DNA from 3 places in the Halobacillus sp. ABH2_015 genome. Region 2 is predicted to be linked to each of the others. Evidence: riboswitches for the same ligand, from Rfam matches in the RefSeq annotation. Region 2 holds a riboswitch; each other region holds the start of a gene.

Region 1 (4,188 bases), 1.4 Mb from region 2:
TTCATCCAGGTCGGAGACGGACAGACCGATCACCGCATCAGGATGTGCCTCCCGGATCCCCTTGACGTGTTCATCCGACTGACCGACATGGATGCCTTCCGCGTTCAATCGGCGGAAAAGGTCCACATCATCATTTACGATGAATAAAATACCGGCGGATTTACAGCGCTGCTGCAATGCAGCCGCCAGCTGATATTTTTCATTCCCCTGCAGCGCCCCTTCCCCTTTTTCCCGGAATTGGAAAGCCGTAATGCCCCCTTCAATCGCTTCGTCCAGGATGGATAAAGGGTCCCTGTCACAGTCCTGACTGCCCATGATCAAATATTTTCTGAGCTGCTGTTCCAAATTCACCGGTCCGCCTCCTCTTCTGCTCCCAGAGCATCGATAAACGCAGGAACAAATGTCCCGGGTCCTGACACATGAGGGTGAGAAGCGGCCTGTTCTGCTGCTTTACCAAAATGATAGAGACCGGCCCGGACGTTTCCTGCGCGGTCTCCTTCAATGGCAAGAAACGCAGTGAGAACGGCACCAAGCAGACATCCGGATCCTGTGACTTTTGAAAGCCATTGGTGTCCTGTATCGTTTTTGAAGACTTCTCCTTCATACCCGATCACATCGGTTTTGCCTGTGCAGACAGCCATCGTCTGATAAAGTTCAGAAACTTTGAGAGCAATCTCATCGGTATTGGAGGCTTCTCCAGAGTCCACCCCTTTTGTTTCGACTTTCTCTCCAGCAAGGAAAGCCAGTTCTCCCGCATTGCCTTTGATCACATCGACATGAATTGTCGACAATATTTTCCTACAGGCCTCTTCCCTGTAGGAGGTGGCAGCGACTCCTACAGGATCCAGAACGACAGGGACGCCGGCTTCATTCGCCGCTTTTCCCGCCTCCAGCATCGCTTCCACCTGCTGCTCGTTCAATGTGCCGATATTCAACAGAAGGCCGTCTGCCAAACGAGCGACATCCCCGGCTTCCTGAACGGCATTCGACATAATCGGCGAAGCGCCGAGAGCAAGCAGGCCGTTGGCTGTATAATTCATGACGACTGCATTGGTAATGTTATGAATCAAAGGGCGTTCACTCCGCAGCTTCTGGATCAATGTTTGTGTCATGGATGAAAAACCTCCCTGCGTACAGCGAAATGATTGGTCGGGCCGTCCCCTTTACCAAGATCGAAAGAATGGCGAATAGCCTCTGTCACAAAATGCTTGCCCTTCTCTACCGCCTGCGCGAGCGGATATCCCTGGCTCATATAAGCGGCTATAGCAGCCGAGTACGTGCAGCCTGTGCCATGGGTATTCGCTGAATCAATCCGTTCTTCTTCGAAGGTGTGCAGCTCATATCCGTCATATAGAAAGTCGACCGCTTTCCCTTTTAAATGGCCGCCTTTTACAAGCGCAGCACCGGCTCCCAGCTGTTCTACAATTTCCACAGCTGCTTCCTTCATATCCTCTTCATGATGGATCCTTCGATTGAGAAGGGTTTCTGTTTCCGGAATATTGGGGGTGACAAGCGTCGATTCTGGTACAAGATGCCTTTTTAAATAGATCTGTTCTTCCTGCTCTACAAGCGGATCTCCACTTTGAGCAATCATGACAGGGTCCATAATATACGGAGCATCGATGGTCTGCATCCAGTCTTTAATGACCTGCATCATTTCCTTATTGGCAATCATCCCTGTCTTCACAGCGTGCACCGGCATATCATCACTTACCGCAAACAGCTGCTCACGGATGAAGGAGTCAGGGAGATGATGCACATCTTTGACTCCTGTCGTATTTTGGGCGACAACCGAAGTCACCACACTCATACCATAGCTTTTCAATTCCTGGAATGTTTTCAAATCGGCCTGGATGCCGGCTCCTCCACTTGGATCCGTACCGGCAATTGTTAATACACATGCGGGTTTCATTGAACCACTTCCTTTCCTATCAATCATTCTTTTCAATTGGATTTCATCAGGACTGCGGGAGCGGGCTTTCCACCTTCACTCTTGATAAAAGGAACACAGCAATGACCGCTCCTGACAGACTACTCACTAGAAACGACGGAAGAAACGCAAAGACCGCTGCTGAGCTTCCCATGAACCAGCTGGCGAAGGGAACGGCGGCCAGAGCACCAATCACACCTGTGCCCAGCACTTCTCCTGCTGCTGCAGAAAGCTTCCGTGCATAAACCTTATAAAATACACCGGCAAAAAACGCCCCGAACATACCTCCGGGAAAAGCCAGAATCGTCCCAAGTCCCAGCAGAAAACGCAGCAGGCCGATGACAAAAGCGACCGCCACCGCTGGAATCGGACCGAGCATTACGGCTGCCATGACATTGACGGCGTGCTGGACAGGGTAGGCTTTGGCTGCTCCAGCGGGAAACCATAAAAACTGCGAGCCTAGTGTACCTACGGCCACAAGGACGGCCATGAATGTAAGAATTCTGGTTTTATTCATCAGTCAGCTCCTTCCTGGGAATAAAATAAAAAACCAGGTCCACCGGGGACCTGGTTTTGATAGAAGAAGTCGATCAATGACGATCATGTGACTACTTCCCTCCGCTGGTATTAACCAGATCAGGTACGTAAGAGTCAGAAAGCGTCCATGCTTTCCTCTCAGCCTCTTCAGGCTCCCCTAGTAGTTTTGAAATCTATTCACTTGCATCCATCATAACAAAACTGGTTGAATCTGTCATCATCTCCTGCCTCATGCAGCCAGGCAAAAAGACTTCCGTTCACTGCGGCCCGGGCTTCTCTACTTTTTTCAGGAGCCACAGCCGCACACTCAGCTCCAGTAAAAATAAATCATCCGCGTTCAACAAGGACAACCCCGTCAGCTGTTCAATATTCCTCAGCCGGTGCAGAAGGGACTGCCGGTGCAGATTCAGTGCCCTCGATGTCTGGCTGACATTGCTGTTGTACTTGTTATAAACCATAAATGTATGAAGAAGCTCCGCCTGCCTTTTCTGATCATAATCAATCAGGGGCTGGAGAGTATCCTGAACAATATCCTCGATTTCTTTTTTATGGGATAAGGCCATCAAAAGCCTGTTCATCCTTGTCTCCTTAAAGAATGTCCGGCCCCCGGCCTCGTTCTGCTGCTCTCCCATCTGCAGGGCTGTCCGCGCTTCCTCATAGCTGTGATGGAAGACTTGATACCCTTCTTTATGACACGAAATCCCCCATTGGATCGTGACACCAGCCAGCAGTTCGAACAAACGCCTTTCGACAAGGTCCAGAAATTGATTCGCTGCTTCCTCACTGCCTGCTTTATCCGCCTCCAGAAAGATGATGACTCTCTCTTCATCAAAGGTCGTCATCACCTGCCGTCCCACCATGTGCCCGGCATAAGCGGCCTCCTTCTGGATGTAATAGTTGCGGCTCTGTAGAGAAGAAGAAGAGGGAAGCTGTCCATCGTTTCCTACTGAACGGCTTGCCGGCCGATGGAACAGAACCTCTCCGACAAAGCAGACGTAAGGTTTCTCAAGATCATAGCCGAGAAGCCTGGCTTTCGACAACAGCTGCTTGTCCATGCGCTGCTCCTGCTTCGCCAGTTCCAAAAGAAAGTTATCCTTGAGACGGATTTCTGTCATTTCGATGGCATTTTCCTTCACGAAATAAAGGGCACAGGCGGTCAGCGTGTGCTCAAGAATCGTCATCATCTCTGTTGTTACCTCTTGGTCCTTTTCCGGCTGAAACAACAAATATCCCTGTTTCTTATAGTTGGATAGAATCGTAAGCTGATAACAGCATTCTTCACCGATTTGATAAGCTTCTATAAAATGTGTAAGCGGGTGCTCCACACGGAAAGGATGCTCAATTAAAGAAACAACCGCTTCTTTACGCCCGTTCAACGCTTCAATCAGGGAAGAATCAAAATGCTGATTGGCCCGGATGTGCTTCAAATGGTCACTGATGGCATTGGGCAGCCCTGTGTATTGATAGAGGATGGTCGTGATTTCCTGAAGTCCCTTCCCATTCAGCACGCAATTGATCAATTCCTGACGGATCCCTTCGACATGCCTGTGAATCTTCTGTTTCTCATCATTGATTAACTGCAGCACGCCTTGAAGAATATCCGCAAACCGTACTTCCCAGGGGATTTCCACAAGCACGAGCTCATGTTGTTCAGCTAGAGCAATGATACGATCAGGGATTTTAAACAAATGACGGCCGGTGGCAAAAGCCAGAATGGAAGC
Region 2 (4,188 bases):
CTCAAGCAGAGCCATCAGTTGTTGGGTCGAGACCGCATCCTGACCGAAAGTCGGTTCATCCAGCAAAAGAAGCGATTGATTTTCCACGATCATCGTGGCCACGCTTAAACGGCGTTTCTGCCCCTGACTTAACTGATAAGGATGATGCCTGTCTAATCCATTCAATCGGCACAGGGAGAGCAGATGTTCAACCTGCCGGCGTATTTCCAATTCGGGTGTTCCCCGCTGCCTTAAACTGAAAGCAATCTCCTCGAACACTTCATCGGTTACAAATTGGTGTTCCGGATTTTGAAAAACGTACCCCACCTGTGTCCGTAAGTTGTCCGCTCTCCATTTTTTCATGGATGTCCCTTTCCAAGTCACTGTGCCTCTGTCCGCCTTTGTGATGCCGGCCATTATTTTGGAAAGACTGGATTTTCCACTTCCATTCGCCCCTACCACAGCAATCCATTCTCCTTCATAAAGGGAGAGAGTGAGATCCTTTAAAATATGTTTCCACTGGACATCGGATAATTCCAAGAGCGCCTTTCCGCGTCTGTTCGGGTCACGAACATTTGATGGAACTTCAATGTTCCGCTGCGATAACTCCTCCAGGGTAAATGGATAGGGAGGAGGGCAGTCTTCGTCTATGCTGTACTGCACAGCATAGGGAAGCCGGATCCCCTGATTGTGGATGGCGCGGCCCTGGTTATTGATGACTTCTTTTAACGGCCCCTTTGTAAGAATCCCGCCATCGGAGTGGAGTACAATGACATGCTTGAGAAGTTCCAGCCATCCTTCCAATCTGTGTTCGATCACAATCAAGGTGAGACTTCTAGTTTTTTTTATGGAAGTCAGAATAGTAATGAAATCACGAGCAGACTGCGGATCCAGATTAGCTGTCGGTTCATCCAGGAGAAGGATGTCCGGCTCCATCACCAGCACACAGGCAAGGGCCAGTTTCTGCTTCTGTCCGCCGGACAAGTGATGGATGAACGACGTTTTTTTATCCAGTAGATTCACCTGTGCAAGGACATCATCTATTTTGTGTTCCATCTCCTCAGCAGGTACATGAAGGTTTTCTAAACCAAAGGCGATTTCATCCTCGACGGTCAGCATACAAAATTGAGTTTCGGGGTCTTGAAAAACACTTCCAACAGTTTTAGCCAGCTCTCCCGGTTTGAAGTCGCTTGTTGAACGTCCGTAAATGGCAGCACGCCCATTCATCTCGCCATCCAAATCCTCCGGGTAAAGCCCGTTTATACATTGGACAAGCGAGCTTTTTCCTGAACCGCTCGGGCCAAGGATGAGGGTGTCCTGTTCGTTTTCGATGGAGAGGGTGATATCCGTCAATACGGTTTTTTCATTTTCTTCATACGTAAGCGTCAGGTTTTCCAATTGTACAGCCGTCTTCATCAGGAAGCCTTCTTCTTTCTTAATTCCCGCCCGAGAGCAAAACTGGAAAGGACGCCGGTACGGGCAAGTCCGTCAGCCACGGCTTTACCCAATACTCCGGAAATCACAGCGCCGCTGACCATACGGACAATCAGCATGGCAGCGACGTATCCACCACTTAACGCAGCGTATCCAGATTGGAAATACCCCCATGCGAAACTGAAAACGGCAGCCATCACGCCGGCGAGCATGAGTACAGAAAGATGATAAGACCGGTAACGCGTCAGAGCAAACGCACTTTCCGCTCCGAATCCCTGAATCATTCCCGTTAGAATCAATAGGGGACCGGAAGCATTCCCGAGCAGAACTTCAATTGTCGCTGCGATGGTTTCAGAGAGAAAAGCTGCGCCCGGGCGGCGTAAAATATAGGCGGCAATGATGGATACGATAAACCAGATACCAAAGATAATATCATATCCGATTGGACCAAAGAGACCTGAGAGAAGTTTTCCAACAGGCAGGAAAGCGAGATAGACGACAGCGAAAACGACGGACAAGACAGATAGAACAACGATTTCTTTGAGTTTCCAGTTTTTCATAAGATGCTCCCCCTGGAGGAAGGGCTGTTGACCGACACCGATACAGTCATGACGGTGTGAGACGACCCTGAAGCTTCTGTCTCACGGAAAACGTTTTCCAACCCTTCGAAAACCGTATGGGTATCTCCGTCAAGTCTTGTAGAATAGTGGGCGGGCGTCACTTGGATGCCCTTCGATTTCATCGCTTCAATCTGCTTGTATATTGTATCCATATAACTGTCCCCTCCCATTGGATAGAGCGAAAACTTAGCTGCTAATGGCTGGGTAATCGAGCGGGAAGTGTCTTCATTCCTCCGTTGCAGGGATTCAGCCATATACGTGTCTCCAGCCGAGTCTCCCGGGCACCCGATTGAATAAGTCGCATGAAAAGCCGCATGAACACCTTCTTTGGATACATGAAGAAGGATAGCCTTTGTCACATCAAAAATATGTTCCATCCGCCCCCGTACCGTCGTAGAGACATCATCGGTATCGAGCCATACTTTAGATGTATCCACTTCCTTTAAGCTTTCCAGAATTATACCCGCAAACTCATCACTCATCGGATGTATGGAAAACGAACATCCAGCAATTTTCGATGTACCACAAACTTGATTCATCCATCATTCCTCCTTTTTTTAAACACAAAGCTCTGTTAAAGTCTGTTGTTGTTATTTTAAACGAGTACTAAATCGTCTCCGTCTGGAATTAGGGGTCCGGCCCGTTGTTTACTCAGAGCATGGGATGGCAGAGAAAATTGTCCGCTTTCCGCGGGGAACGAAGTTTGAGGAGGCTCACGGTACCCCGTGGAAAGGGAGTCATTCCCAAGGCCGCCTCCTGCAAATCCCATGACAGAAAGGGGTGATAGGAGCTCACATGTTAAATAACAACACCAAGCAATAACAGACCCAAACACAAAAAAACTGCATCCCATGGGAATGCAGTCCGTTGATCGATGAATAAAACCTGTAAAGGCCTGATTGATAGAACGGCTGCACTTCCCCACGCTAGTATTATCTAGTTCGGGTGCCAAGGGTCGGATCATCCTCTCAGCCGCTCGCAGCAGCTCCCCTAGTGCCTCATATGTATACAGTTTTTTGTATTGACTCTATCGTAGCGGATGTTGGAATATTTGTAAATGTTTATTCTCCTTTTTATGAATACGAATGATAGAGTTCATTTTCAAAATCTTCCAATCGTGATACGCTGAAGATAATAGAATCTGTCATATCTTGAGTGGAATAAAAGAGTCGGACAATCAGAAGACAAGGGATACCATCAATGGGAAGGGGAAGACAGATATGAACACTCACATGAATCGCACAAGCAGGTGGATGAAGCGGTATGCACGTCCATTGGAAGCAGCCAGATGGGAAGCACTTTTTGAAAGAGGTCCTAAAGAAAAGGTCCTCGTATACTTGAGTGCGTTCCAAAATGAAGATGGAGGTTTTGGTCACGGAATTGAGCCGGATTTTCAACTTCCAGCTTCGTCTCCAATGGCCACATGGGCAGCTTCCCAAGTGCTTGCTGAATTGAATGTATCTTCCAAAGAGCCGCTGCTTCAACAGATGGTTTCCTACCTCCTTCGCTCATACGATCGTCAATCAGGGATGTGGCCTTCGGTTATTCCTGAAGTCAACCATTTTCCTCATGCGCCCTGGTGGTCGTGGAGGGAAGGGGTGCAGTCCAACTGGATGTTTAACCCGGGGGCGGAATTGGCCGGTTTTCTCATCGACTGCTCTCAAAGGGATACAGAAGCCTGGAAAACGGGTGTGGCTGGAGCCGTTAAAGCTGTTGAACATTTGATGAGTGTCAGTGAGATGGATTTCCACGAATGGCAGTGTTTTCAAAATCTACTAATCTCCGTGGACAAGCATAAAGGACTCGTCCATAATCAAATGCCTTACGGGCTTGATCAGGTGCAGTCCCACCTTCTTACGTTAGGCGAGAACTGTTTCAGTCAGGATCCTTCGGAATGGGGAAGTGGGTACGGTGCGCTTCCGACTGACATAATATCGTCCCCACAGCATCCGTTGTATGCTAAATACAAACCTTTAGTTTTGGAAAACATCCGTTATTATTTGAAAACGCTGAAGGAAGAAGGCATCTGGGATATCAGCTGGGACTGGGGAGACGGAACAAAAGCTTTTGCTGCAGCTGAACAACAGTGGAAAGGAATTACGGCGGTTCAGCGTTGGAAAATTATCCATGCTTTTCAAGGGGAATGGTAAAACGG
Region 3 (4,188 bases), 780 kb from region 2:
CATTAATGACAAAACCCTCTCCATTTAGGAGAGGGTGGTCTTCGGAAAAGATTATCCGCATTTTTTTAATGGATGTATGAAAGGTAACCATTTATCTTGTTCCATTGAAAATCCATAGGGGATTTGAAGACAAATACTTAGTGAACAGCCTTTTATCCAAAGAACAGCGTTATCATATACCTCTTTAAGTCCTGGAACGTTTTACTCTTGATTAACCTTATTCCAAGTTGGATAACTTATCTTGTCAGAGGAAATCTGCGGATGTCACGAGGAGCGTTCGGTGGTGACGCCTGTGGGATCAGCACGAGCCGAAGATCCACTTGGACAGGTGATCTTCCTGTCCAAGTTAGCTAAGGCCGGGCCCACGGCAAGCATCCACCGATAAGCGGATCGTGGTCATCCACATGGCAGATAGGCAGTTGAGTGCGTCTAAACTCTTTTCAAAAGAGGAGAGGGGTGTTCAGGTATTCAAAAAGCTCTCTTCCTCGACCCACATTTTTTGTTTCCACGCCATCTCCCAGAACATATACTCCAGCTTACTCGTATGAATAAAGATCTCTTCGAGGTGAGCTTTTTCCCTTTCCGGAAGTCCGTCAGCCAGCTCGTTGATTAATTTTTTCAGTGTGGAAGCAAGCTCAGAAAATTCTTCGGACGCATACATCTCAATCCAATCGCCGTAAAACTCGTGCTTTTCTCCTTGATTTTGTTCGGCAAGGTGAAGGCCGATCACGTTGTAGCTCCATGTGCAGGCCAGCACACAGGCCGCCACCTCAGCCTCTGATCCTTGATTTGCCTTGTTCAGCATATAGCTCGTATAGGCGAGGAGGGTGGCAGAAGGTTTCGTTTCCTCCAGCTCCTCCCGACTGATGCCGATCCGTTCCGCATAGTTCCGGTGCAGCTCCATTTCCTCACTTAAAGTGGAATGAAGCAGTTCAGAGAACATCGTCATCGTATCCAGGCTTTTCGCCTTAACGGAACCAAAAGCAAACACGCGGCAGTAATCAATCAAGTACAAATAATCCTGGCGCATGAAAAATTGGAATTTCTCAAGCTCGAGCGTGCCGTCCCCAATCCCTTTGACGAATGGATGATCGAGGTAGGCCTCCCAAATCGGACGGGCACTTTCGTATAAACGGTCTGTAAACATTACGCTTCCTCCTTGTCATCTGCTTGTTGAAACCAATTGTATAAAAAAGCCATCATTGTTTTCGTATAATCCAACAGCTGTCCCCGGTCCAGCGACTCATTCACCGCATGCGCCTGATCCAGCGTGCCGGGGCCGTAGAGAATGGTCGGGATCCCTGCTTCTGAGAGCCACCCTCCATCCGTCACAGTCGGAGACATGGACATTTCCGCCGGCGTACCATGGATGATTTTATGGGCCTGTTGAAGCTGCTGTACCCCTGGATGGGCAGGATCGACAGAAAAGGCGGGGAAGATTTCTCCGCGCTCCTCGATCATGGACGTTCCTCCCCATTTGAATTGAGGGGCATGGTTTTTCAGCCATGGATCGGCCTGGGCGGCAGCACGGACATGTGCTTCAATTTCTTCGATCACATCTTCATAATGCTCTTCTGGATAATAGTGCACGGTAATCCATAAAGCACAGCGGTCGGCGATAAAAGCGGCATGCCTTCCACCTTCAATCACAGCCGGATTGATTGTCGTCGATCCAGGTGGAAAGCCTGGACTCGATTTCGTCACCGCCCAGTGCTGCTCCAATTCCTGCAGCGACTGGATGATTTTCATCATTTTTTCAATCGCCCCCGCTCCGTATCTTCCTCCACCGGCGTGAATGAGCGAACGGCGTTCCGCATCGTGGAAGTTTTCCGGGCTTTCAACCATTACCCATCCGGTAATAACGCCCCCCTGCCCTTGAATGGCGCAGTTACTTGTATCGGATACGATGGCTAAATCGGCATAATACCCTCTTTCTCCACAGGATTTTGTTCCTGCTTCTCCGACCTCTTCACCGACGACGGACTGCACATGAAGATCGCCGGTCGGCTCGATTCCCGCTTCATGGAGCAGTTTGAGTGCAAACAGAACAGCCGCCATTCCACCTTTCATATCCGCTGTCCCTCGGCCATAAAGCCGGTCGCCTTGAATCGTGAGCGTGAAAGGATCATGCTCCCACTTTTCGCCGTCATCCAGAGCGGCCACATCAATATGACCGTTTAAGATGAGACTTCTGCTGTGTTCCCGGTCGGTTCCTTTTTTCGTTCCGACGACAATCGGATCGCCGGGGTACAGTTCCCACGTGTCTATTTCAAAATCCATCCGGCTTAAATACTTTTCTATGTACTGTTGTGCTTCCGACGCATTTCGGGCTGGAGGGCTTAACGTCGGAAAGGCGACCAAGTCCCCTAGAAGCTGGTGCATCTCCTCTTCCTTTTCCTCCACTCTCTGCAGCAATTCCTCTAACTGAATCATCGTACTCTCTCCTTCCATATAAAAAGCCCGCCCCTTCGAGAGAAGGAGCGGGCTTGATCATCATGTAAGAAAAGATCAATCATCGACCGCTTCACTTCCCTCCGCTGGTATGAGCCAGATCAGGTTGTAAGGGTCAAAGCTTCTGCTTTTCTCAGCCCCGTCATCAGGGCTCCCCTAGTGAAACATGCTATAAAACTGTTATTTTCATTACAACACAGGGGGCCGGAAAGGACAAGTCCCGTTTAAACGCGAAATGTAGATGGAGGACGTATAAAACAGGAGGCAATGGATGGACATCAAAAACGATGATTTAACAAGCGATGAAGTACAAGCATTCATAAAGGAACACCTTTTCAATATGACCCTGCACTCCCCGCCAGAAAGCATCCACGCATTGGATATAGAAAAATTAAAGCAGCCCGGCGTGACCTTTTGGACAGCCTGGGAAAAGGGAGAGCTGGCAGGAATGGGAGCGTTGAAAGAACTCCATCCGGCGCACGGAGAAATCAAGTCGATGAGAACGGCCTCTTCCCATTTAAGACGAGGCGTCGCCCACAGATTGCTCCAACACATCATAAATGAACCCAGCGCCCGAGGGTATACACAGCTCTTTATAGAAACCGGGTCTCAAGAGGCGTTCCATCCGGCTGTCCAGCTGTATAAGAACTTCGGGTTTGTTTTCTGTGGTCCTTTCGCCGGCTACAAGGAAGACCCGAACAGCTTATTTATGACCCTGAAACTAACGGATACTGTAATACATAGCCATGATGACCGCAACGGATAAGAGGACAGCCGCTGTCAGACTCCTCTTCAGGAAAGCAGCAGGAATTTTTTTAACGAGCGTGTAGGTGATTGGAAAAATGAAACTGATCGGTATGAGATACAAGCTTAAGAACATCGTAAAGACAGCCAATAACACAGCTAGAAGTGGTCCAATTAAAAGATACAGGCCCCACTCAATAAAAAAGCGTCCCAACGACAGCTGACTGCTTAAACGATCGGCTATCAAGGATAGGGGGAGGGCAAACACAGCATGCCCCAAATAGATGTTGACTAAATTAAAATATAAGTTTCCTACCAGATTGCTGTAATCCGATGTGAGATAAATAGAAACCAATAAAGCTGTTACAAAACTGCTGATTAAGGCAGCAAAAATTTTCCGCATCGTACAAGCTCACTTTCATGTTGTTTTATTTATGTAGGTAAAAGAAGCGCAGGTTCCGGTTATGGGTGGGTCTGTTCTGTTCCCGCAGGCTTCAACTTCCTCAAGACCTCACCACATGACCAGATTGCAGTATAGGCGTTGGCGACGCCTATGGATCAGGGTAAGGCAATGAGAGGAGGAGAGTCCTTTTTCTATAGGGATAGAGAAAATTATCCACCCAGAGATATGGTCTCAAAGGCGGCTTCTTTTCCGTTTTCATAAATCCTCAGGATCTCATAACTTTGATAACCGTCGACTCTGTAGAAGCGTTCGGATTTAACCGAACCACCAGCGCCGGCCTCTGTCTTGTATAACAGGTTCAGCGTATCTTCTTCTGCCCGGACCTCGAAGGATGTATAATATTCCGCCCCTTCGCCCTGTTTTGTTCCGTTCAAATAGATATACACCGTATTCTGATCTCCGTCTTGGAACATATGATTTCCATGTCTATTTTTTACCGTTTGAAAATAGGACAACGCGTCCCCTGGAAGATCCTTTTTCCCAATTTCAGAGAAGGACCATTCCCTTTCACTTTGACACGCTGTCAGGAT

The links. A riboswitch is a leader RNA that binds a small molecule or an ion and turns the genes downstream of it on or off. The one in region 2 is predicted to bind thiamine pyrophosphate.
Region 1: another riboswitch for thiamine pyrophosphate. It lies ahead of thiW (energy coupling factor transporter S component ThiW); the one in region 2 lies ahead of ACXAD6_RS10210 (YkoF family thiamine/hydroxymethylpyrimidine-binding protein).
Region 3: another riboswitch for thiamine pyrophosphate. It lies ahead of ACXAD6_RS14290 (acetylornithine deacetylase); the one in region 2 lies ahead of ACXAD6_RS10210 (YkoF family thiamine/hydroxymethylpyrimidine-binding protein).

The regions. Positions count from the first base shown of each region.
Region 1 covers NZ_JBSWUG010000002.1:3,314,256-3,318,443, forward strand. The annotation lists gene thiE (thiamine phosphate synthase) at 1-351, opposite strand, end outside; gene thiM (hydroxyethylthiazole kinase) at 348-1,112, opposite strand; gene thiD (bifunctional hydroxymethylpyrimidine kinase/phosphomethylpyrimidine kinase) at 1,109-1,912, opposite strand; gene thiW (energy coupling factor transporter S component ThiW) at 1,959-2,447, opposite strand; TPP riboswitch at 2,527-2,636, opposite strand; gene ACXAD6_RS17185 (PucR family transcriptional regulator) at 2,725-4,188, opposite strand, start outside.
Region 2 covers NZ_JBSWUG010000002.1:1,917,247-1,921,434, reverse strand. The annotation lists gene ACXAD6_RS10220 (ABC transporter ATP-binding protein) at 1-1,395, opposite strand, end outside; gene ACXAD6_RS10215 (ECF transporter S component) at 1,395-1,973, opposite strand; gene ACXAD6_RS10210 (YkoF family thiamine/hydroxymethylpyrimidine-binding protein) at 1,970-2,572, opposite strand; TPP riboswitch at 2,935-3,035, opposite strand; gene ACXAD6_RS10205 (hypothetical protein) at 3,254-4,183, shown strand.
Region 3 covers NZ_JBSWUG010000002.1:2,696,514-2,700,701, forward strand. The annotation lists gene tenA (thiaminase II) at 461-1,147, opposite strand; gene ACXAD6_RS14290 (acetylornithine deacetylase) at 1,147-2,433, opposite strand; TPP riboswitch at 2,513-2,619, opposite strand; gene ACXAD6_RS14295 (GNAT family N-acetyltransferase) at 2,723-3,217, shown strand; gene ACXAD6_RS14300 (hypothetical protein) at 3,173-3,598, opposite strand; gene ACXAD6_RS14305 (hypothetical protein) at 3,808-4,188, opposite strand, start outside.